DNA from 3 places in the Brevibacillus sp. MCWH genome. Region 1 is predicted to be linked to each of the others. Evidence: riboswitches for the same ligand, from Rfam matches in the RefSeq annotation. Region 1 holds a riboswitch; each other region holds the start of a gene.
What was found. Region 1 has a riboswitch for cobalamin ahead of ETC00_RS10175 (ribonucleoside-diphosphate reductase subunit alpha). Riboswitches for the same ligand answer to the same signal wherever they lie in the genome.

Region 2: another riboswitch for cobalamin. It lies ahead of cobO (cob(I)yrinic acid a,c-diamide adenosyltransferase); the one in region 1 lies ahead of ETC00_RS10175 (ribonucleoside-diphosphate reductase subunit alpha).
Region 3: another riboswitch for cobalamin. It lies ahead of ETC00_RS14560 (energy-coupling factor ABC transporter permease); the one in region 1 lies ahead of ETC00_RS10175 (ribonucleoside-diphosphate reductase subunit alpha).

Annotation. Positions count from the first base shown of each region.
Region 1 is NZ_SDLF01000009.1:21,571-29,421, reverse strand. It holds gene hemQ (hydrogen peroxide-dependent heme synthase) at 1-715, opposite strand, end outside; gene nagB (glucosamine-6-phosphate deaminase) at 833-1,591, opposite strand; gene ETC00_RS10185 (MurR/RpiR family transcriptional regulator) at 1,615-2,511, opposite strand; gene ETC00_RS10180 (YisL family protein) at 2,785-3,138, opposite strand; cobalamin riboswitch at 3,336-3,535, shown strand; gene ETC00_RS10175 (ribonucleoside-diphosphate reductase subunit alpha) at 3,727-5,946, shown strand; gene ETC00_RS10170 (ribonucleotide-diphosphate reductase subunit beta) at 5,970-6,998, shown strand; gene ETC00_RS10165 (long-chain fatty acid--CoA ligase) at 7,070-7,851, opposite strand, start outside.
Region 2 is NZ_SDLF01000008.1:154,300-162,150, forward strand. It holds gene cobS (adenosylcobinamide-GDP ribazoletransferase) at 1-424, opposite strand, end outside; gene cobU (bifunctional adenosylcobinamide kinase/adenosylcobinamide-phosphate guanylyltransferase) at 421-960, opposite strand; gene cobD (threonine-phosphate decarboxylase CobD) at 957-2,066, opposite strand; gene cobO (cob(I)yrinic acid a,c-diamide adenosyltransferase) at 2,066-2,614, opposite strand; cobalamin riboswitch at 2,817-3,030, opposite strand; gene ETC00_RS09975 (hypothetical protein) at 3,122-3,640, opposite strand; gene ETC00_RS09980 (MDR family MFS transporter) at 3,858-5,393, opposite strand; gene ETC00_RS09985 (FAD-dependent oxidoreductase) at 5,513-6,079, opposite strand; gene cyoD (cytochrome o ubiquinol oxidase subunit IV) at 6,242-6,565, opposite strand; gene cyoC (cytochrome o ubiquinol oxidase subunit III) at 6,567-7,169, opposite strand; gene ETC00_RS10000 (cbb3-type cytochrome c oxidase subunit I) at 7,169-7,851, opposite strand, start outside.
Region 3 is NZ_SDLF01000017.1:25,100-32,950, reverse strand. It holds gene glnA (type I glutamate--ammonia ligase) at 1-1,368, shown strand, start outside; gene ETC00_RS14575 (energy-coupling factor ABC transporter ATP-binding protein) at 1,587-2,426, opposite strand; gene cbiQ (cobalt ECF transporter T component CbiQ) at 2,430-3,221, opposite strand; gene ETC00_RS14565 (energy-coupling factor ABC transporter substrate-binding protein) at 3,218-3,505, opposite strand; gene ETC00_RS14560 (energy-coupling factor ABC transporter permease) at 3,506-4,267, opposite strand; cobalamin riboswitch at 4,418-4,609, opposite strand; gene ETC00_RS14555 (quinone-dependent dihydroorotate dehydrogenase) at 4,702-5,790, opposite strand; gene ald (alanine dehydrogenase) at 6,121-7,245, opposite strand; gene ETC00_RS14545 (PucR family transcriptional regulator) at 7,371-7,851, opposite strand, start outside.

The DNA.
Region 1 (7,851 bases):
CAATGTTGCCCACCAGGAAGTTGCCGAACTCCCCATAGCGTGCGCTCACTTCGTCAAAGCGCATTTCGTAGACGATGTGCTTGAACTCGAGCGGGTCGTTGGCAAACAGCGTGACGCCCCACTCCCAATCGTCGAAGCCGACCGAGCCGCCGATGATCTGCTTCACTTTGCCGGCGTACTTGCGGCCGATCATTCCGTGCGAGCGCATCATTTCGGCACGCTGTTCCATCGTCAGCATGTACCAGTTGTCCTGCAGGTTGCGTTTTTTGTTCATCGGGTAGAAGCAGATGTGCTCCCACTTCGGCAGAATCGGGTAGAGCCGCTCCCGGATTTGCGGATTGGACTTCGGGTCTTCGCCGGGATTATGTACGTAGTTGCTCAGCTCCACCACAGAAATATAGGAGTACGGCGCCTCGGTGTACGCGGCGAAGCGGGTCTTGTTGAACGCCGTCTTGATCGCGTCCAGTTCCTGCATCGTCGGGCGCAGGAACAGGAAGACCAGGTCCGCCTTGTGCCCCAGGATGCTGTAGATGGCCGTGCTGCCTTGCTTCTCCTGTTCATTTGCCTCCCACTCGCGGATCAGGCCAAACAGCTCGTCCAGTGCGGCCTGGCGCTCTTCGGCCGAAGCCGCTTTCCACTTCTCCCAATTGATCGTGCGGAAATTATGATAAGTATACCAGCCTTCCAGCGTAAGCAACGCCTCGTTCGTGCTCATCAGGTTCAACTCCTTACGGTAATCTGGTGCATTCTTCTTGGACACTCCCAGTATAGCATAACGAACGAAGCGTTATGCGAAACGAATTGGTGAACAAGCGCCGCAAACAACGGCCGTTCACACCAGGCGGCCGCTGTTTTTCGTCTCGGCTGACAGCAGCGCTGCCGCCTCCTTGTCCGCGATGACGGTCACATCTGAATGAAGCTGCAGCAGCGACGCGGGCACGTCAGGCGTCTTCTCTCCTTCCAGCATGCGGCGCACCGCATCCGCCTTGGCCTCGCCGCTCGCAAGCAGCATGATCCGCTTCGCCGCCAGAATCGTTTTGATCCCCATCGATACAGCTTTCGTCGGCACTTCGTCGATCGATTCGAAAAAGCGCGCGTTCGCCTTGATTGTACTTTGTGCCAGTTCCACGATCCGCGTGGTCGTCTCCGCGTCGGACCCCGGCTCATTGAAACCGATGTGGCCGTTTCCGCCGATACCCAGCACCTGCAGGTCGATGCCTCCCGCCGCCGCGATTGCCGCTTCATATCGCCGGCATTCCGCCTGCAGGTCGGGTGCGTCTCCGCGCGGGATATTGGTCTGCTCCAGCGGGATGTTCACATGGCGAAAAAAGTGTTCCTGCATGAACGTATGGTAGCTTTGCGGATGATGCGGCGGCAGTCCGACGTATTCATCCAGGTTAAACGTCGTCACGCGGGAGAAGTCAACTCCCTCCTCGCGGTGCAGCCGCGCCAGTTCCCGGTACATGCCGATCGGTGTGCTGCCCGTAGCCAGTCCCAGTACGGCAGTGGGTTTGGCTGTCACCACCTGCGCCACGATGTGCGCCGCAGCTTTGCTCAACGACTCGTAATTCTCCGCAATCAGCAGTTTCATGCGCTCTCCCTCCGTCAGCCGCTTCAGTATTTTTTGTCCAGCACCGCTTTTGCCGTCTTTTCCTTGTAGGTCAGCGCTTTCTCCTGGATGCGCATGGCCAGTGCCGTACACAGGATGTCGATGACGTGCAGTTGGGCGATTTTGGCCGCGAGCGAACCGCCCTGCAGCGGCCCTTCCTTTGCTGCCGTCAAAAGCGTGACATCGGCCACGTTCGTGATCGGCGAGCGGCGGTAGTGGGTGATGCACAGCACTGTTGCCCCTGCTTCCTTCGCCACTTTCAGCGAATCGATCGTATCCTTGGTGCTGCCCGACACGGAGATGCCCACGGCGACGTCGCCGGGCCCCAGCGTGGCGGCAGCCATCGCCTGCAGGTGTGCCTCGTAAAAGGCGTCCACTTTCAGCCCCAGGCGCAAGCACGTGTATTTGGCATCCTGGGCCGTCACCCCGGATGTTCCCACGCCGTAAAAGTGGATCGTGTTGGCGGCTTGCAGCAGGTCGACACACCGCTCCAGCTCGACCGGGTCGATGAGCGAGCTGGTGTCACCAACCGCCTGCATGTTGGTGGCCGTCACCTTTTGCGCGATGGTCGTCAGCGAATCCTCCTCCGTTACCTCACCGTGCAGGTTTTTCACCGGATGGACCAGCTCCTGGGCCAGCGCCAGCTTGAACTCCTGGTAGCTGCGAAAACCGATCTTGCGGCAGAAGCGCAGCACGGTGGTTTCGCCCACGCCCGCTTTTTCCGCCAGGTCGATGACGGAAGAGTAAATTACGCTCTCCGTCTGGCTCAGTACGATCTCCGCCACTTTTTGCTCAGATTTGGTAAACGACGGCCGCAAACTCTGAATGCCCAGCAGGGTGGCATTGGTTTTGGCCGCGCCGCCGGACGCGCCGGCCGTCTGCTCTTTCTGATTTACCGTCATCGGCGTCCTCCTCCGTTTATCACCAAAAGAAAACAGCTTTATTCCTACCGCCATTATATGCAAAAGCGGAGCATTCCGCCATATTGATTGATATATGTGGAGAAGTTCTCCATTCTATAACAGACCGTTCTGATTCGCGGCGCACTCCGCTTCCGCGAGCATCCGCCGCTCTTGGCGCCGCTTGTCTTAGCGAACAACAACAAAAAAAGCCTCCACCCGGAACCTTTTGATCCGAGTGAAAGCTTTTCGACGTGTGTGCAAAGCACCTGCCGCCTACACGATTACGCGGTACCCGATCAGGATGACAAGCACCATCAGCGCGAGCGCGCCAACGAAAAATCCGATGCTGGCTTCCTGGCGGCGTGCCCGTCCCAGCGCCATTTCCATCAGCCCGAAGACGACAATCCCCAGCAGTCCCTTCACATAGTACAGGACGTCTCCCGTGTGGAACTTAAACAACATCCAACCACCCGTCACGACCACGATCACCATCATCACGCGCAGAAACATGTGAACGATGTTGCCCACTTTTTCCTTGCCGAGACGGAAAAGGATGTACCCGACGATCAGCAGGATGAATGCCACTTCCCAACCGCCTACGTGGGCTTTAAGATACGCATAGCTCACCGTTTGCTCACTCCTTGCCCAGTGCAATCTCCTTACTCGTCTCATTATAACAGATTGGCAAGGGAAAAGCAGGGCGCGCAATGCTTGGCGGTTTTGTGACAGCTAGTCACTGGACCGGACCCGCTTTTTTGGAAGCTGCCAGCCAAGATCAGTCTTCCCTCCCACAACATATTGTGTTATAGTACCTTCATACAACCATATATAGTGTGCTTTGTGGTGCGCTTGCCCAGGATTCCGGCAAGCGCTTAAAAGGGAAGACCGGTGCAAGTCCGGCGCGGTCCCGCCACTGTAAATGGGGAGCGACTCTGTCAGATGCCACTGTCGATCGCATCGACGGGAAGGTTCAGAGAAGCGATGATCCATGAGCCAGGAGACCTGCCACAAAGACAACACCGTTGGAACCACGAGGATGGGGAGGTGTGGAATCGGTCATTCGCGGCGTGCCGCTCTTTCGGGCGCACGTTCCGCTTTGACACAGGCATGTTTGTTTCCACATGGGCAACATCAGCATCCTCTACCCGGCGGGAGAGGATGCTTTTTTCATGAACCGCAAAGGAGAGGGATAGATTGCAAACGGTTGTCTCTGACATTGACCAACGTATTACATCGCTGATTGGCGACATTCTGGCCGATTTTCCCCGGCTGCGCGCAGATGCCGTCATCCAGTCGGCGGCCATCAGAGCCAAACACAAAACGCTCACGGAACAGGAAGCGGCAAAAATCGTTGCCATGTCGGCCGCCGAACTGATTTCCAAAGAGGAGCCGGAATGGACCTACGTCGCCGCCAGGGCGTACCTCGCTGCCCTGTATCACGAAGCGGCCCGCAGCCGGGCGTATTCCTTTAGTCCTGCGCGTCCCTACGGTTCGTTTTTGAACCTGTTGAAACAGCTGGTGGAAAAGGGCATTTACAAACAGGAACTGCTGACCGCCTACCGTCCGGAAGAGATTGCGGAGCTGGAACGGGAGATTGATCCGGAAAAGGACAAGCTGTTTACCTATTTGGGGATCGTGACTCTCGCCGAGCGGTATTTGGCGAGGGATTACACCGGCAGCCTGTATGAACTGCCCCAGGAGCGGTTTATGGTCATCGCCATGCACCTCATGCTGCAGGAACCCCGCGAAAAAAGACTCGCGCTGGTAAAGGAAGCCTACTGGGCGCTCAGCCATCAGTACATGACCGTGGCAACGCCCACCATGGCGAATGCCGGCAAAGCACGGGGCGGACAGCTCTCCAGCTGCTTTGTCGACACGGTCGACGACTCTCTGCAGGGCATCTACGATTCCAACACCGACGTCGCCCGGCTGTCCAAGATGGGCGGCGGCATCGGCGTGTACATGGGAAAAGTGCGGGCGCGCGGCTCTTCCATCCGCGGCTATGAAAACAAATCCAGCGGGGTCATCCCGTGGATTCGCCAGCTGAACAATACGGCGGTCAGCGTCGACCAGCTCGGAACGCGCAACGGCAGCGTTGCCGTGTATCTCGACGTGTGGCACAAGGACATCCTGGCGTTTCTCGATTTGAAAATGAACAACGGGGACGAACGCCTGCGGGCGCATGACATCTTTACGGGTGTGTGCATCCCTGATCTGTTCATGGAAGCGGTGGAAAACCGGGCCGAGTTTCACTTGTTTGATCCGCATGAAGTGCGCACCGTCATGGGCTTTTCGCTGGAGGATTGCTACGATGAGGAGCCCGGGCGCGGCACGTTCCGCGAACGGTACGAGGCGTGCGTGCGGCATCCCCGCTTGAGCCGCGTGACGGTACCCGCCATCGAGATCATGAAGCGGATCATGATCTCCCAGCTGGAGACGGGCACGCCGTTCATGTTCTACCGGGATACCGTCAACCGCGCCAACCCCAACAAACATGCGGGCATGATTTACTCCAGCAATTTGTGCACGGAAATCCTGCAGAACATGTCGCCCACCACGGTGACAGAAGAAGTGCTGCAGGACGGAGAGATCGTGATTCGAAAAACGCCGGGCGATTTCGTCGTCTGCAATCTCTCCAGCATCAACCTGGGGCGCGCCGTGCCTGCCAACGTGCTGGAGCGGCTGATCCCCATCCAGGTGCGGATGCTGGACAACGTGATCGATGTGAACCGGATCGACGTCCTGCAGGCCCAGCAAACCAACAAAAAGTACCGGGGCATCGGGCTGGGAGCGTTTGGCTTGCATCATCTGCTGGCGCTCCAGGAAATCAGATGGGAAAGCGAAGAAGCGGTCGCCTTCAACGACCGGTTGTTTGAACGCATCCATTACTTGACGATTCGCGCCTCCCTGGAACTGGCGAAGGAAAAAGGCGCCTATCCTCTCTTTTCGGGCAGCGAGTGGGAAAACGGCAGCTATTTTGCCCGCAGGGGCTACAATTCGCCCGAGTGGGAGGCGCTGGCCAAAGAAGTGGCCCGGCACGGCATTCGCAACGGGTATCTGATGGCGGTCGCTCCCACCGGCTCCACGTCGCTGATCGCCGGCTCCACCGCTTCCGTCGACCCGGTGTTTGAACCGGTCGCCTACGAGGAGAAGACGACGTACAAAATCGCCAATCCCGCTCCCGATCTGACTGCCCGCACGATGTGGTACTACAAGGGAGCGTATCACCTGGATCAGCACTGGTCGATCAGACAGGCGGCCGCCCGCCAGCGCCACCTCGATCAGGGGCAGAGCATCAATTTGTACGTCCGCCCCGACATCCACGCCAGAGAGCTGCTGCAGCTCCATCTGGAGGCATGGAAGCAGGGGCTGAAGACGACCTACTACGTCCGCAGCCGGGCCGTAGAGATTGATGAGTGCGAAGCCTGCACCTGATCGCGGAAAGGAGAACGGATATGCTGCAGAAGCAAAAGGTATTTGATACAAGCGCGCCCAACAGGTCAACCAAAATCATCAACGGCGAGTGTTCCGGGGTGTTGAACTGGGATGATATCCGCCACCCGGCGATGTACAAGCTGTACAAGGTGCTGATCGCCAACCACTGGATTCCGTCCGAGATTTCGATGAACAAGGACAAGCAGCAGTTTGCCGAACTGACGCCGATCGAACAGGACGCCTTCAAGAAGATTATCGGGCTGCTGGCTGTGCTCGACAGCATGCAGACCAACTTTGTGACCGATGTCGGCCAATACTTTACCGACTCGTCCCTGGTGGCCATTGCCGCCATTATCAACCAGCAGGAGGTGATTCACAACCAGTCCTACTCCTATGTGCTCTCCAGTCTGGTCGACTACCAGACGCAAAAGGACGTGTTTGAATACTGGAAACACGACCAGGTGCTTCTGGAGCGCAATCTGTTCATCGCCGACATGTACCAGCGCTTCCGGGACGACAAAACCCCCCAGACCTTCCTGGAGGCGCTTGTCGCCGACATGATTCTCGAAGGGGTCTTCTTCTACACCGGGTTTGCGTTCTTCTACAATCTGGCCCGTCATCAAAAGATGCTGGGAACCAGCCAGATGATCAGCTACATTCAGCGGGACGAGGCGCAGCACACCTACTTTTTCGGGGAAGTGTTCCAGCTCCTGCTGGCCGATTTTCCCGAACTGGATACGGAACAAAACCGCTTCTTTGTGTATGAAAAGATGAATCAGGCGGTTGCATTGGAGATGAAATGGGCCCGCCATGTGCTGACAGGCGTCGAGGGTATTGACTTTGACGAATTTGACCGCTACATCCGCTATATTGTCAACAAGCGGTTGGACATGATGGGTCTGGAAAAAGCGTATGAGGGCGTGGATAACTGCATGCCGTGGATTCGGCCGTTTTCCGACGAAGCCCTGAATCAAACCAAAACGGACTTCTTTGAAGGAAAATCCCGAACGTATGCCAAGGTGACAAAAGAAAACGGATTTGACGAGCTGTAATGGCGAAAAACAACTTTTGTGTCAACCAAAAAACCAGCGGGCAGCCAATATCCCGCTGGTTTTTCCGTTGCTTACCGGACATCTGTTTGTGCGGTGAAATGATGCTGGAACTGTTCCCGCAAGGCGCGTTTCATGAACTTCCCCACGGTCGTCTTGGGAATCTCGCTTACGAAGACGATGTCATCCGGCAACCACCATTTGGGAAACTGCGGAGCCAGGTACGCGAGCAGCTCTTCTTTGGTCACCTTGCCTTCGCTGCCCGCCTTTGGCACCACGCAGGCTACGGGCCGCTCGTCCCACTTGGGATGGGGAACTCCGATGCAGGCCGCTTCCAACACTGCCTCGTGGGCCATGAGCGCGTTTTCGAGATCGACGGATGAAATCCATTCGCCGCCGCTCTTGATCAAATCTTTCGTCCGGTCGACCAGCTTGATGGTCCCTTCTTCGTCAATCGTCGCCACGTCCCCTGTATGCAGCCATCCGTCGATAAACGCCTCCTGGGAGCGTTCATCCCGGTAATACTCATCAGCAATCCACGGTCCGCGGACGAGCAGTTCTCCCATTTCCTGTCCATCCCATTTCACTTCACCATGGGGTCCGACCACCTTGACTTCCAGCCCGGGTACCACCATCCCCTGCTTGGCGTACACATCCAGTTTGGCTTCCAACGGCAAATCCTGCTGATAGCTTTTCAGGCGGGAAACGGTAACGAGGGGGCTGGTTTCGGTCATGCCATACGCATGCAGGACAGGGATGTTGAACTTCTCCGCGTACGCCTTGATCATCCCTCTGGGCGCAGCGGAACCGCCGCAGACGATGTTGCGCAGGCTGCTGGTGTCGTAACGTCCTTTTT
Region 2 (7,851 bases), on a different contig from region 1:
CGGCGGGCACCAGCAGCAGACAGGCGGCAAGCTGCCAATGGTCGAGCTCGGCCAGCGCCGCCGTCTTGACCAGAAGCAGCACAATCGCCGCCAGCACCCCCATCGCTCCGGTCCGGCTGTCTTTCATGATCGCCAGCATCTGTTCCCGCGGCCGGCTGCTGCCCAGACCGTCGGCCAGGTCCATCCAGCCGTCCAGATGCAGTCCGCCGGTGATGTAGACCCAGCAGGCCATCGTCAACACGGCAGCAGTCAGCGGCGCAAACGCCCACAAGGCCGCCTGATGCACCCCACACAGCACGAGGCCGATCACCAGTCCGACAGCCGGGTACCAGACGACGCTCTTCTTCCAGGCCTCTTCCGACGGGCGCAGCCAGGGAACAGGGATGCGGGAAAAAAACGACAGTGCATGAAAAAACGCGTTCATCCTTTTATCCTCCAGGGAATGCCTGCCAAAACGGCATAGACCGTATCAGCCCGGCTGGCGGCCAGCTGGTTGACGTCGCCCAGCACGTCGGCAAACCAGCGGCCCAGCTTGGTCATCGCGACGCCGCCCAGACCCACCTCGCTGGTCACGGCGATAACGGTACGGCCGTCGCTGCAGGCTTCATCCAGCCACTGCTCCGCTTCCTCCAGGAGCGCCCGCCCGATTGCTTCGTCCCGCCAGGACGCTTCCGGCACACTCATCAGCCGTGTGCTGACCCACGTCGACAGGCAGTCCAACAGCACCACCGGATACCTCTTCAGTTGCGGCAGGGTCACAGCCAGGGTGCCATCTGTTTCGGCCAGTCCCCAATTGCGGGGCCGCCGCGCCCGATGCCGCTCAATCCGTTGCTTCATTTCCTCGTCCCATGCCTGGCCGGTGGCCACGTACAAGACGGGGCCTCCCGCCTGTGCAGCCAGTTTTTCGGCGAAGCGGCTCTTCCCCGAGCGGACGCCTCCGGTAACGACGATCAGGCTCAGCGCCGCTCCCTCCTTTCACGCCAGACGTCCCGCAAGGCCGTCAACAGGCGGTCGTTTTCCGGCCGGGTGCGGACTGCGATGCGAAAATCACCGGGCGTCAAGCCGGGGTACATGGCACAACTGCGAATCAAGATGCCCCGTCTGCCCAGCAGCTCCTGCAGTTCCGCCGCCGTTATCTGAGCCGGACAGCGCACGAGCAGAAAGTTGGCTTCGCCCGGCCAGACGCGCCAGCCCAGTTCCTGCGCGATGGCACCGGACAGATAGGAACGCTCTTTGGCAATCAGCCGTCTGGTTTTCGCTTCGTAGTCCGCTTCCTCCAGGCAAAGCTCCCCGGCCGCAAGCGCCAGACTGTTGACGCTCCAGCTGACCTGCTTTTCCCGCAGCCGCTCAATCAGCGCGGGCACGGCGACGGCGTAGCCGAGGCGCAGCCCGGGAATGGCGAACATCTTCGTCAGCGAGCGCATCACCAGCACGCGCGGAAACCGGGAAAGCTGGTCTGCCAGCGTAAACTGACGCTCCTCCGCGACAAAGTCGAGAAACGCCTCGTCGATCACCAGATGCGTGTCTGTCCTGTCGGTCCAGCCGGCCATCCGCAGCAGTTCTTCCGGTTCATACAAGAGGCCGGTCGGGTTGTTGGGAGAACCGACAAAGACAAGGTCTGCCTGTTCAAACAGCCGGTCCAGCTCCGCCTCGTCCGGCTTGAAGCCGCGATCTTCCCGCCCCGGGCAGGTCAGCACGCGGGCGCCGAACTGCCTGGAAAGTTGGGCATATTCGGAAAAACAAGGCGTGACGATGCCGACCGTCTGCGGCTTCAGTGCGAGGATCGCCAGGGCCATCGCCTCGGCCGCCCCGTTGGTCGGCAGAAGCCACGATGCCGGCAGGTTCAGCTTTGCCGCCAATGCGCTGCGAAACGACCGGTGCCCCGGATCGGGATAGTGAACCACCCGAGGCAGCACCTCCCGCAGTCCTTCCAGCACGCGGGCAGGCGGGCCCAGCGGGTTGATGTTGGCGCTGAAATCGACAAATTGCCCGACTTCCACACCGAAGCGCTCCGCCGCCGTAACCAGATCGCCGCCGTGACCGAACACCTCCAACACGGCGGTCATCAATACTCCACCCCCAGCACGGCGGGGATGCCTTCGTCATAGTAGTGCTTGACCGCTTTCATCTCCGTTACCAGATCGGCAATCGCGATGATTTCCGGCCGCGCGTCCCGTCCCGTAATCACCAGATGCACGTGGCTCGGCCTGTTTTTGATCGTGTCCACTACATCGTCCAGCGGCAGCACGTCCGCTACGGGAAAACGATCAATCGCCAGCGCGTTGTTCAATTCGTCGAGAATCACCATGTCGTATTCGCCGCCCAATACCTGCTCCTTGGCGTATCGCCACGCTTCCCGCAGAGCGGCGCGGTGCTCCTCGGGCGTTTTCGTCCAGGTAAAGCCGATGCCTTTTTGCACCATCTCGATGCCCAACCGGTCAAAGACGATTTTTTCCCCGTAGGTGCGTTCCGGCGACTTGATAAACTGTACCACCAACACACGCTTGCCGCGGCCGGTCGCCCGTACGGCCAGCCCCAGCGCCGCCGTTGTCTTCCCTTTTCCGTCCCCGGTGTACACCAGGACCAGTCCTCGCTTGTTGTCGGATTTGTTCATCGACCATTTCCTCCCCCTCTGGCCGGCCAACCAGGGACGCGATGCCAAACGGTCCGCCCCTTGTGCCAGCTCATCTACCGTTCACGGTGTCTTTTCAGATACAATTAAAAAACGCTTTGCTTTCCTCGAAAACCAAAGGAAGCAAAGCGTCGACACGACGTCCACGACAATCCTCACCTTTTCCTTTGACCCGAAGGAAATCAGTGCTCACGCAAAACAGGCAGGTCTCCTGGCTTGAGGATCGCCGCTTTCCTTCTCCTTCCCACTCCCGCTGGAGCAGTGGATGGCTGTCGCCGCGAAGGAAAACTCCCCTCTTACAGTGGCGGGACCGCGTTGGATTTTCACCAAACTTCCCTTTTAACTTCACCCGCCCGGAAGCGTCCGCGCAGGTGAAGACCTGTTTGCCGTATGCAGTTGTCGGTGCCGCACATGACCGGCACTTGTCTCCATCATAACAAAAGTGGCCGTGGATAGGAAGGAAAAAGCGAGCGGGCAATGGGCTGACTTTTAATCGACGGGCGCCATCGAGCCATCTGGATTCAAAATTTCTTCTGCTCTGGTTCCATTCACATTGGAGTAAACATGCAGATTGCGATTGGGGCCTTGAAGGTAAGCGATGGTGTACAGGTAGACTCGTTCATCTTTCCAGCCGATGAAGAAGGCGGCTCCTACTTTTCCGCTGCGAATCCCCTCTTGATCAATGACATGGTCGGGCACAGAGGACTGGTAATCCTCCTCGGTGAAAAAGCGGTACAGCCAGAATTCATCACAGCCGTTTTCGAGATCCCCCTGGTCATCCACGAGAACGTACCTGTCACCGAACAGTGCGGCGACTTCTTGTTTGGTTGAGCCGATTGTTACGTTGTCTTTTATCCTGGCAACGGTTTGCAGCACTTCTTCTTCACGGACCGTCTGTCTTTCGGGTGGGAGTACGAAGATTCTGTCAAATAAATCAAAGGGATAACAGGCGACCAGGATCGCGGCCATGACTGCGGGAATCAGATATAGGTACGTTTTTCCTTGCAAAATGGTTTGTCCCCCTTCGTTCTTTGAACAGCAGCGAAAACACGTCACGCTTGCATTTACCTTCTACCAATATTTACTATAATATTATATTGCTGGAATTTATTGAACCCGCCCGAACCAATCAGGCCTGATCTGATAATGCTCCACGCACAAAAAAGCAGCCCTGCATGCAGCCGGAGATCATTCCGGTGCACGAGGGCTGTGTTCGCCTTTTAGTTTATCTTCTTCCCCGCTCCGCTGTTTTGGGCCGTACCTGTGCAGCGGGTATGCTTATCCGCTCTTTGCCCATCAGCAGGATCCCTACGACCGCCAGACAGGCCGGAATCAGCGCCCACATGAACGTCTGCGCAATCGACGAGGAGAGGACTGCGGTAATCTGCTCCAGGACAGGTGCCGGAATGGACGCCCGGGTTTCCGGAGTCAGCACCGCCCGCGGGTCAACCAGCCCCCCTGCCGGAATGCCGCTTCCACCGGCAAATACCTCTTCCAAGCCGCTCTGGAACAGGTTGCGCTGTACGATTCCAAACACGCTCACGCCCAGCGTCATGCCCAGCGAGCGGAAAAACGAGTTGGTCGAGCTGGCCGAACCGCGCTGACGCATGTCAAAGTTGTGGATCGCAGCCATGCCCAGGACGGAGAAGGAAAAACCGACGCCAAACCCGGTAAGGACCATGTAGACGGTCACCAGACTGCGCGAGACCTCCGGTGTCAGCGTCCCCAACAAAAACAAGCCGGACAGGAAAAAGGCGGCGGACAGCAGCATGATGTTGCGGTAGCTGGTCTTCGTCGTCAGCATCCCGCCCGTTTGGCTGCCGAGTACCGATCCGAGCATCATCGGAGTGAGCAGCAGCCCCGAGTTGGACGCCGAGCCGCCAAACACTCCCTGGATAAAGATCGGAATGTAGACGGTCGTGATGATGAAGGACGCGCCGTACAGAAGAGACACCATATTGCTCGCGGCAAACAGCCGCTGTCTGAACATGGAAAACGAAATGATCGGCTCGGCCGCCCGTCTCTCCACGTACAAAAACACGGCAAACAGCACGGCAAACGCGGCAAACAGACCGAGAATCACCGCAGAGTCCCAGGCGAATTGATTGCCGCCCAGCTCCAGTGCAAACATCAGGCTGACCACCGCTCCCACCAGCGTGATCGCACCCCACCAGTCAATGCTCTGCTTGCTGTGTTCCAGCGACTCCTTGTAGTACGCGGAGATGAACCAGAGCGACAGAAGACCGATCGGCACGTTGATGTAAAAGACCCAGTGCCAGCCAAAGTAATCGGTGATGTAGGCGCCGAGCAGGGGACCGACAACGCTGGACGTGCCGAACACCGCTCCGAACAGGCCAGTCATTTTCCCCCGCTTCTCCGGTGGGAACACGTCAAAAATGATCGTAAAGGCAATCGGCATCAGCGCTCCACCGCCAATCCCCTGGATGGCCCGGTAGATGCTGAGCTGAACAATGCTGCCTGCCGTCCCGCAGAGGATCGATCCGAGCAAAAACACGATCAACCCAAACACGTAAAACCGTTTGCGGCCGTACATGTCGGACAGTTTGCCGAAGATGGGCATCCCCGCCATCGTCGCCACCATGTACGCCGACGTGACCCAGACAAACTTGTCCAGACCGCCCAACTGGCCGACGATCGTACCCATCGCGGTGGCGACGATCGTGTTGTCCATGGACGCCATCAACAGACCGAGCAGGAGCCCGGCAACCACAAATTTCACATTCGACTTCTTGGCAATCACGCCGATCTCCTCCTCTTTCAACTTCTCTATGAACTTGATTATTGCCAATGTGGCCCGGAAAAAATAAACCTTCCCTCCTGGTCTATACGGAGAGAAGGATATGGAAATTTCAACAAGTATCAGCTTTTTAGCACGTCGTGGTCGACGTAGCGCTCGCCGTTCAGCTCGCTGATGACGTTGATCGCCACCCTGGCCCCGTCACCGGCGGTGATGATCGTATGCACACTGACGCCGGCGCACGTTCCGGCCGCCCAAATGCCCTCCACACTGGTCTTGCCGTCCCGGTCGACGTCAATCACCGTTTTGATCCGCGGCTCGGTGCCGGGCTTGGTCGCCACGCCGATCTTTTCCGCCAGATCGACCAGGATGCCGGTAGCGAGAATCACGTGTTTCGCTTCAAACGTCCCTGCGCTGTCTGTCTCCAGCGTAAAGCCCTGTTCCGTTTTGACGATGTTGGTCACCTGGCCGGACACCAATTCCGCGCCAAATTTTTCCGCCTGCTTTTTCCCGATATCCACCAGGTCAGGCCCGGTGATCTCCATTACGCCGTAGTGATTTTCCACCCAGGCTCGTTTGGTGATGCTCTTGTCACTGTCGATCAGCAGCGTTTTTTTGCCAGCCTTCGCCGTAAACAGCGCCGCGCTGGCTCCTGCCGGTCCTGCCCCAATAATCGCAATCTCGTACATTCTGACATGCCCCCTTCCAGTTTTTATGATACCCAACTTAATCATATACCAAGTATGGAAAAAAGAAAATCCACCGGGCACATCGGGGCCAGTCTCAACAAAAAAACCTCTTGAGCTTGATAGCCCAAGAGGTTTCGCCTCGTTTCGCCTTGTCTTTCGACCTTACTGCACCATGGTGTTGAAGCTCATGACCCAAATGGAGCCGGCGACGATCGTCAGCACGATCACTCCGCCCAGGATCAGTGCCTGCACATTGTAGCGGGGTTTCTCCCCTTCGCGGATGTGCATGAAGAAGAACAACTGTACGAACAGCTGCAGAACGGCCATCGCCATGATTGCAACAACCAGTGCAGTACCGGTCAGCACCTTGTTCATGACCAGCACCAGCGGGATGATGGTCAGCACGATCGACAGAACAAACCCGATGACGTACGACTTGAGGGAGCCGTGCCCCTCTCCGTGACCATGACTGTCGTGTTGCATCATCTTACATCACCCCCATGAGATAGACGACCGTAAAGAGGAAGATCCAGACGACGTCAAGGAAGTGCCAGTACAGGCCCAGATTGGTGACTTTGCGCTTGGTGACCGCCGTGATGCCGTGTTTGCCCAACTGAATCATCAGCGCAGCCATCCAGAACAGACCGAGCGTCACGTGCAGACCGTGCGTACCCACCAGCACGTAGAACGCGGACCAGAATGCACTGGTGGAAATGGCGGCGCCTTCCGAGACCAGATGTGCAAACTCGGTCACTTCCAGCACGACGAACGACAGACCCAGGATGGCAGTGATCGCCAGCCAGCCAATCACCTGTTTCACTTTTCCCTTGTGCATGGCCAGCATCGCCACCCCGCTGGTGAAGCTGCTGGTCAACAGGATAAACGTAGAAGCAATCACGCCCGGGAGTTGGAACAGCTCTTTACCGGTCGGCCCACCCGCGTAGCTGTGCATCAATACGGCATAGGTGGCAAACAACGTGCCAAACAGAACGCAGTCCGTAACCAGGAAGATCCAGAACCCGACGACCTTGAGAGATTCGTGGTCCTCGTGTCCGTGGTCGTGGTCATGATGTGCCATCGCTTGTTGCATTATACAGCCCTCCCCAGAGAAGCCTCGGTGCGTCTCACTTCGTCCACAGGGATGTAGTAGTCCGTGTCATACTGGAACGAACGCACCAGCATCGAGATGCCGACACCTGCCAGACCAATCACGATCCACCAGGTCCAGCCCCATACGAAACCAAATCCGGCAATGAACCAGAAGAACGACATGATAAACGGAATGCCCGAGTTTTTCGGCATGTGAATCGGCTCCAGCTTGGCCGGCGTTTCGTTTGCCGTGCCGTTTGCTCTCGCCTGCTTGGTCGCCCACCAGTCGTCCCGCTCTTTGACCTGCGGAATGACAGCGAAGTTGTACAGCGGCGCCGGAGACGGAATCGACCATTCCAGCGTGCGTGCGTTCCACGGGTCGCCCGTGGTGTCGCGCTCGCCGTGTTTAATGCTGTAGGCGATCTGCCATACCTGGAAGATGAAGCCGAATCCCATCAAGAACGCGCCGACGGTAGAAACCATGTTGAGCGGTGCCCAGCCGAGGTCCCATCCGTACGTGTAAAGGCGTCGGGTCATGCCCATGAAGCCAAGTGCGTACTGCGGCATGAAGCAGACGTAGAAACCGATGTTCCAGAGCCAGAAGCCCCATTTGCCCAAGCGTTCATCCAGCTTGAAGCCAAACATTTTCGGCCACCAGTAGTAAATCCCTGCGAGGTATCCGA
Region 3 (7,851 bases), on a different contig from region 1:
GTTGACTTTCGCGTCGTCGACCTGTCCGGCCGCCAGCATCATGTGACCATCCCCGCCTATGCGGTTGACGAAGGGACCTTCCTCAACGGCGTCGCCTTTGACGGCTCCAGCCTGGTTGGGTATAAAGGCATCGAAGACAGCGACATGGTGGCGATGCCCGACCCCGCCAGCGCATTTATCGACCCGTTTGTCGAAGCGAAAACGCTGAACATCGTCTGCGACATTTACAATCCCGACGGCACTCCCTACGAACGCGACCCGCGCGGCATCGCCCTGAAGGCGGAACGCTACCTGAAACAGACAGGCCTGGCCACCGACGCCTACTTCGGCCCGGAATCGGAATTTTTCCTGTTTGACAACGTCCGCTACGCTTCCGGACCGTCCGGTTCCTTCTTCCATATCGACTCCGAGGAAGCGTTCTGGAACACCGGGAAGGAAGGGCAAAACCTCGGCTACAAGGTGCGCAACAAGGGCGGCTACTTCCCCGTGCAGCCGACTGACACACAGGTGGACATCCGCAATGAGATGTGCACACTCATGACCCAAGCCGGCCTGAAAGTGGAGCGCCATCACCACGAGGTGGCCACTGCCGGGCAAGCGGAAATCAACTTCCGCTTTGACACCCTGACGCGCACGGCTGACAACCTGCTGCTGTTCAAGTACATCGTCCGCAACGTGGCGGCCAAACACGGCAAGACGGCCACCTTCATGCCGAAACCGATCGTCGGCGACAACGGCAGCGGCATGCACGTGCATCAAAGCCTGTTTGACGGCGAGCGACCGCTCTTCTACGAAAAAGGCGGCTACGCCAACCTGAGCCAAATGGCGCTCTATTACATTGGCGGCATCCTGTATCACGCCCCGGCCCTGATTGCGCTGACCAATCCGAGCACCAACTCGTTCAAACGGCTGGTGCCCGGCTATGAAGCGCCGGTCAACCTGGTCTTCTCCAAAGGGAACCGCTCCGCTGCCATCCGCATCCCGGTGGCTGCCATGACGCCGAAAGCGGCTCGCATCGAGTTTCGCACCCCGGACTCCACGGCGAATCCGTACCTGGCCTTTGCCGCCATGCTGATGGCCGGTCTGGACGGAATCAAGCGCGGGCTTGATCCGCGCGAACTGGGATTCGGGCCGGTTGACCGCAACATCTACGACCTCACCGATGCAGAAAAACATGAGATCAAGAGCGCACCCGGCTCGCTGGAAGAAGCGCTGAACGCGCTGGAACGCGACCACGACTTCCTGCTGGAGGGCGGCGTCTTCACTCACGACGTGATCGAAACCTGGATCGCCCTCAAGCGCGACGAAATCCAACAAGTGGAGCGCACCGTCAATCCGAAGGAATACGAACTGTACTACGATCTGTAAGCCAAGCGCTCGGGCAATCCTCCAATCTGGAACCGCGAGAAACCGAATCCGCCGCAAATACAGAAGCAACAAAAAGACCGAGGCATTGTGCCTCGGTCTCAGTTTGTTTGCAGGCAAAATCAGTCATGTGTGATGGTGCCCGCTCGCTCTCTTGACAACCAGCAAAGTAGTCGAATGCGTCCGCTCCAAAACGCGACGCGGATAAGGGGCAAACAACGCTACAACAAACGCAGCCGCTCCGCCAGCTCGCCCGTCGTCTTGGGCAGGCCGGGGCCGAGCCGTTCTTTCACATGGCCGGGAAGGGATTCCCACAGTTCCAGCACGGCGGGCCGTTTGAACTGCAAAACCTCCAGGATGTCCCGACGGGCAAAGACACGCTCCGGCTCCCCTGCCAGCACAAGCCGCCCCGCATCCATCACAAACACCCAGTCCGCCCAGGCGTATGCGAAATCCAGGTCATGCGTCGCCATTACAATTGTCGTGCCTGCTGCGTGGATGCGCTCCAACTGACGGACAAAGGCCTCCGTCTGCCACGGGTCCAGGTAGGACGTCGGCTCATCCAGCAGCAGCAGTTCCGGTTCCATCACCATCACGCCGGCCAGGGCCACCCGCCGCTTCTGGCCGAGACTCAGATGATGCACCGGAGTGTCAGCCCACTCACTCAGGCCGAATGCCTCCAGTGTCCGCCGCACTTTTTCCCTGATCTCCGCTTCCGGCAGATGGAGATTGCACAGCCCGTACGACACATCCTCGGCGACAGTGGCAGCGATCAACTGCTGCTCCGGGTCCTGAAACACAAGCCCTACGTTTCGTTTGAGCGCCTGCAGATCTGCCCGCCGCGAACTGATCGGCACGCCTTTCCACAGGACCTGTCCCTTGTGCGGGCGAAAAATGCCGTTTGCATGCAAAAACAGCGTCGACTTGCCGCAGCCGTTGCGGCCGAGCAGCGCACATCGCCGGCCTGCCGGCACGGCCATTGTCACGCCGTTGAGCGCAGGCTGAGCGGCGCCCGGATAGGTGTAATGCACATCGGCAAACTCAAGCACATGCGTTGTCACGTCTCATCCTCCGATCCACCATTCCCATGCCGCCAGCAGCACACATCCGACCAGTGCCTCCCGTTCGTGCCGCTTGGAGCGGACATGTGTTGACAGGCTGACGACGCGAAAGTCCTCCGTGAAACCTCGCGCCATCATGCCCAGGTACAGCTGCCGATACCGGAGCATCGCACGTGCAAACAGCCGGCTGACCAACCTGCCGGTGTCGCGGAGCGCCGCGCGAATCCCCTGATAGCCGCCCCTCGCGATTTGCGCGGTCCGCAGCCAGGCTGCCGTTTCCAGAAACACAAACCCCAGACGGTACATAAGCATCACCAGATCGGTCAGCACCGCCGGCAGGCCGATGCGGCGCAGCACCTGGAGCAGTTCGGCAAACGGCACGGTAAAGAGCACGAAATACAAGCAGGACAGTGCCGCGAGGGAACGGCACATGAGGGTCACTGCCCGGGCGACGCCGTCCGTGGTCACATAAATCACCCAGCCTCCCCACTGCCAGGCGGCCAGGACATTGGCGCCGCTGCTCCACCCGGACGAAGGCGCCGCTTCCACCAACAGGGCCGGCATTCCCGCGGCCAAAAACGAACATGCGAGAACGAGCCCGACCAGGTAGACGCGCCAGGGAATGCGGGCGTAGGCGACAATCCAGATGCTTATCCAGACAAAGGCGGCAATCTGCACGGGCGGATGGCTGACCAGGACGATCAACATCAGCGCCACGGCAAACAGCAGCTTGCAGCCGGGGGACAGGCGGCGCAGCCGGTTGGTGTAGGCGAGCGTATCCAACTGGTCGATCATTGTTCTTTGCCGTTGTTCAACCGACCCCGGTACAGGCCGATTGCATATCCGATAAATCCGGCGCCCAGCGCGGCCTGCACGGCAAACAGCAGGCTTTCCGTCTCGCCGCCCGGCGGCTCCACAAGCGGCTGGAACCAGGGCTCATAGTCGGGGGCCACTACTTTGATCGCTTCTTCCGCCGCGCCGTCCGCTCCGCCAAACTCCGAATCTTTCACCAATATCAGCGGCAGCACGGCCAACAACGCCACCAGCAGCAACAGCACCCAGTTTGACCAGCGTTTCACTTACATCCCCTCCCGTTTGAGCAGCGGCAGTTGCGACAGTTCTTTTGCATTGTACGACTGCAGCCAGTTCCAGACGAGCACCGTCAGCAGTCCCTCGCTTACGGCCAGCGGCACCTGCGTCAGCGCGAAGATGCCGGCAAATTTGGCGAACGAGGCGGCGACACCACCGGATGCTGCCGGAAACGCCAGCGCCAGCTGCAGTGACGTCACCACGTACGTGGTCAGGTCGGCCAGGGCAGCCGCCAGAAACACTGCCACCCGCTGGCCGCCGTTGGCCCGCAGCACCAGCCGATACACCCCGTAGGCCACAAACGGCCCGACCACTGCCATGGAAAACGCGTTGGCCCCCAGCGTGGTCAAGCCGCCGTGGGCGAGCAGCAGGGCCTGGAACAGCAGCACCAGGGTGCCCAGCACCGACATGACCAGCGGACCGAACAGGATGGCTCCCAGGCCGGTCCCGGTCGGGTGGGAACTGCTCCCGGTCACAGACGGAATTTTCAATGCGGACAGAACAAAGGCAAACGCCCCCGCCACCCCCAGCAGCAGCTTCAACTCGGGGTTATCCTGGACCAGCCGCTTGATGGAGCGCAGGCCCAGCAGGAAAAAGGGCAGAAACGCGGCCCACCAGAACAGCGCCCACTCCACCGGCAAAAAGCCTTCCATGATGTGCATGGCGTGTCCGGTCTCCGGCTCATTCAGCAGAAAGTACATGACAAATCCGGTCACAAGCATTCCGCTCATCAACGAACGCGAACGGCTCATCGAGCATCCTCTCCCTATCTGGTTCGACATCCAACGTCCAAGAAAAAAACTCATCCGGCCGGATGAGCTTTGCGCAATGTGAATAGACGACTACTTCCTCAAACAAAACAGTCGTACTGCCTGGGCTCACCTCTCCTTTCCTCGAAGGCTGTTGGGTGCGGCAGCTAGGTAGGTCTCCTGGCTTCCAGATCATCACGCTCTTTTGCCTTCCCCGTCCGGCGAGCGGCGAGTGGCCTGTCAAAAGAGAATTCCCTGGTTACAGTGGCGGGACCGCTCGGGATTTTCACCCGATTCCCTGTTACCCCTTATCCGCATAAGGGCACCTAGCTCCGTTGTATTCGGTTTTTTTCCTTTCCATCTTGGACGTTTGCGTCCATTATAAACGAGCCCCCGCGAAAGCAAAAGAGGGGAGAATCGTCTCCGAGGTGCGCTATCTATCGTGCGTCCACGCCTACCGCGTCGCTGATGCGGGCAAACCCGTCCTTCTTCAACAGCTGCACCAGCCGTTTGTTAATCTGCCGCGCAATACCCGGCCCGCGGTAGATCATTCCCGTGTACACCTGCACCAGGCTGGCGCCGGCGCGAATCTTGCGGTAGGCGTCGTCACCGGTGAAGATGCCGCCCACTCCGATGATCGGCACCTTGTCCCCCACTTCCTGGTAAATTTCTCTCACCCAGGCGGTGGACCGCTCCTCCAGCGGCTTTCCGCTCAAGCCGCCCGCTTCTTCTGCGTACGGGTGGTTTTCCACCCCATCACGGGACAGTGTGGTGTTGGTGGCGATGATGCCGGCCGCCCCTTCAGCCACCGCGGCCCTGACCACGTCACTCATCTGCTCGTCCGCCATGTCGGGCGATACCTTCACCAGGATCGGCTTCGCCTTGGCGCCGCGCATCTCCAGTTCGGCCGCCTTGGCCTTCACTTCGCGGAGAATGGACCGCAGGCTGTTGGCCTCCTGCAAGTCGCGCAGGTTGGGCGTGTTGGGCGAGCTGACGTTGATCACAAAATAATGGCCGTACGAATAGAGCAGGTCCAGGCACTTGCTGTAGTCGGAAGCCGCTTCTTCATTGGGCGTCAGCTTGTTCTTGCCGATGTTGATGCCGATCGGGATGTCGGCATAGGCGTAGTCCAACAGGTTTTGCGAGGCGGTGTAGGCGCCGTAATTGTTGAACCCCATGCGGTTAATGACCGCCTGCTTCTCCGGCAGGCGGAACAGCCGCGGCTGCGGATTGCCCGGTTGTCCCTGCGGCGTGATTGTGCCCACTTCCACGAATCCAAAGCCCAGCGAAGCCAACGCGTGATAGACTTCGGCGTTTTTGTCAAATCCGGCGGCCAGGCCGACTGGATTGGGAAAGCGAATGCCCCAGAGCGTTGTCTCCAGACGTTCGTCGCGGAACTGATACACCATCTTCAGGATGCTTTTGCCCGGTGCGGAGTTTTCCACTGACCGGAGCAGGTGTATGGTCTTCTCATGCGCTTCTTCTGCGCTCATCTTAAACAGGAATTTTTTGACCAGTTGATACATCACTGCACTCCTCACTCGTTCTACTGCCTAGTAGCATACCATATTTGCAAAAGGGTGCGCACTACGAGAGAAGTACCCTTTCCCTTCGGTTACGGAAAAACTTCTGCCGCGATACGAGGATAGACCCTGGTCCATTGGCAGCAGACGGCTGTTTCGGTTCCTACTCCTCCCGTCTGCAGGCAGCCGGCCCCTCTAGCAACTAGTATCCTCATTCCCTATGCCTGTATTCTCTTAAACCCGATCTCCCGACAAAAAAACTGCCTGCCCCGATTGGCAGGGCAGGCAGTTGGTCACGGTTTTGCTGTGTCGGCTGGGATCGTCCCGGCCCGGTCAGTTTTTCACCAGCAGCACGTCGTCGATAGAGACGTACGGCAGGTTGTGCGCTTCGGCGACGGCCTTGTAGGTCACGTTCCCCTCGATCACGTTGACCCCTTTGGCCAGCGCGCGGTTGTCCAGAATCGCTTGGCGGTAGCCCTTGTTGGCAAGCTGCACAGCGTACGGCACGGTCACATTGGTCAGTGCCAGCGTGGAAGTGCGCGCCACCGCGCCCGGCATGTTGGCAACCGCGTAGTGGATCACGCCGTGTTTTTCGTAGGTCGGGTTGTCGTGCGTGGTGATGCGGTCGATCGTTTCGATGGAACCGCCCTGGTCGATCGCCACGTCGACGATCACAGAGCCCGGTGCCATCGTTTTGACCATCTCTTCCGTCACCAGGCGAGGTGCACGGGCACCAGGGATGAGCACGGCGCCGATGAGCAGGTCCGCCTTTTTCACGGCGTTGGCGATGTTGAACGAATTGGACATCAGGGTTTGCACGCGACCTTGGAACAGGTCATCCAGTTGGCGCAGGCGATCAGCATTCACGTCGATAATCGTGACGTTGGCGCCCAGACCGACTGCCATTTTGGCAGCGTTGGTGCCGACGATGCCGCCGCCGATGATGACCACTTCACCTTTTTGCACACCAGGTACGCCGCCGAGCAGCACGCCCTTGCCGCCGTACGGTTTCTCCAGGAACTGCGCGCCGATTTGCACGGACATGCGGCCGGCCACTTCGGACATCGGCATCAGGAGAGGCAGTGAACCGTTGTCCAATTGAATGGTTTCATACGCGATCGCCACCACTTTTTTCTCCATCAGGGCGCGAGTCAGCTCCGGTTCCGGCGCCAGGTGCAGGTAGGTGAACAGGACCAGGCCTTCGCGGAAGTAGCCGTATTCGGACGGAAGCGGTTCTTTTACTTTCATCACCATATCGGCTGCCCACGCTTCCGCTGCCGTGGCGACGATCTCCGCTCCTACCGCCGTGTAATCGTCGTTGGTAAAGCCGCTGCCCAGGCCGGCACCGTTTTCGATGCGAACCGTGTGGCCGTTTTGCACCAGCGCAGCCACGCCGGCAGGGGTAATGGCTACGCGATTTTCGTTGTTTTTAATCTCTTTGGGAATCCCTACAATCATGCTGGTTATCCTCCTTCGCAACGCCGTATAACGAGTTACTGCTATTGTACAGCGTTTTCAAAACGCGTTTCCTTGGGGATTCCCTTAATCTTTTGCCGCTCTGTTTGTGAATTTTCACAAACGAACTAGCGTTCCTGGTCCAACTTATCCATTTTCAGTTCCAGATACAACGCGGCGCGCTGATTCATGTCCTCCAGGTCGACTCGCAGAATCTCCTCGATCCGGCGCAGGCGGTACCCAAGCGTGTTGATGTGGATGTGCAGCCGCTGGGCGGTGACGTTGGACCGGCCGGCAGCGTCCAGGTACGTCTCCAGCGTCTCCATCAGCGCAGTCTGGTTTTCCCGGTCATACGCCTTGAGCCGGGCCAGCCGGTCGTTTTGGTAGCCCTGCTCTTCGTCCCACTCCTTCAGTTTCAGCAGGTAGCGGTAGATGCCCAGTTCGTGGTACCCGTGAATTCCTTCTGTCTCACGCGGAAACAGCCGCTTTACCCGAACCGCGTGGAGCGCTTCCCGGTAGCTTTTTACGATGTCGGGGTAGGCCCTGTAGACGCAGCCGTAACCGGCCGTCACCTGGCCTTCGCGGACGTGGGTCACCAGCTTGCTGAGC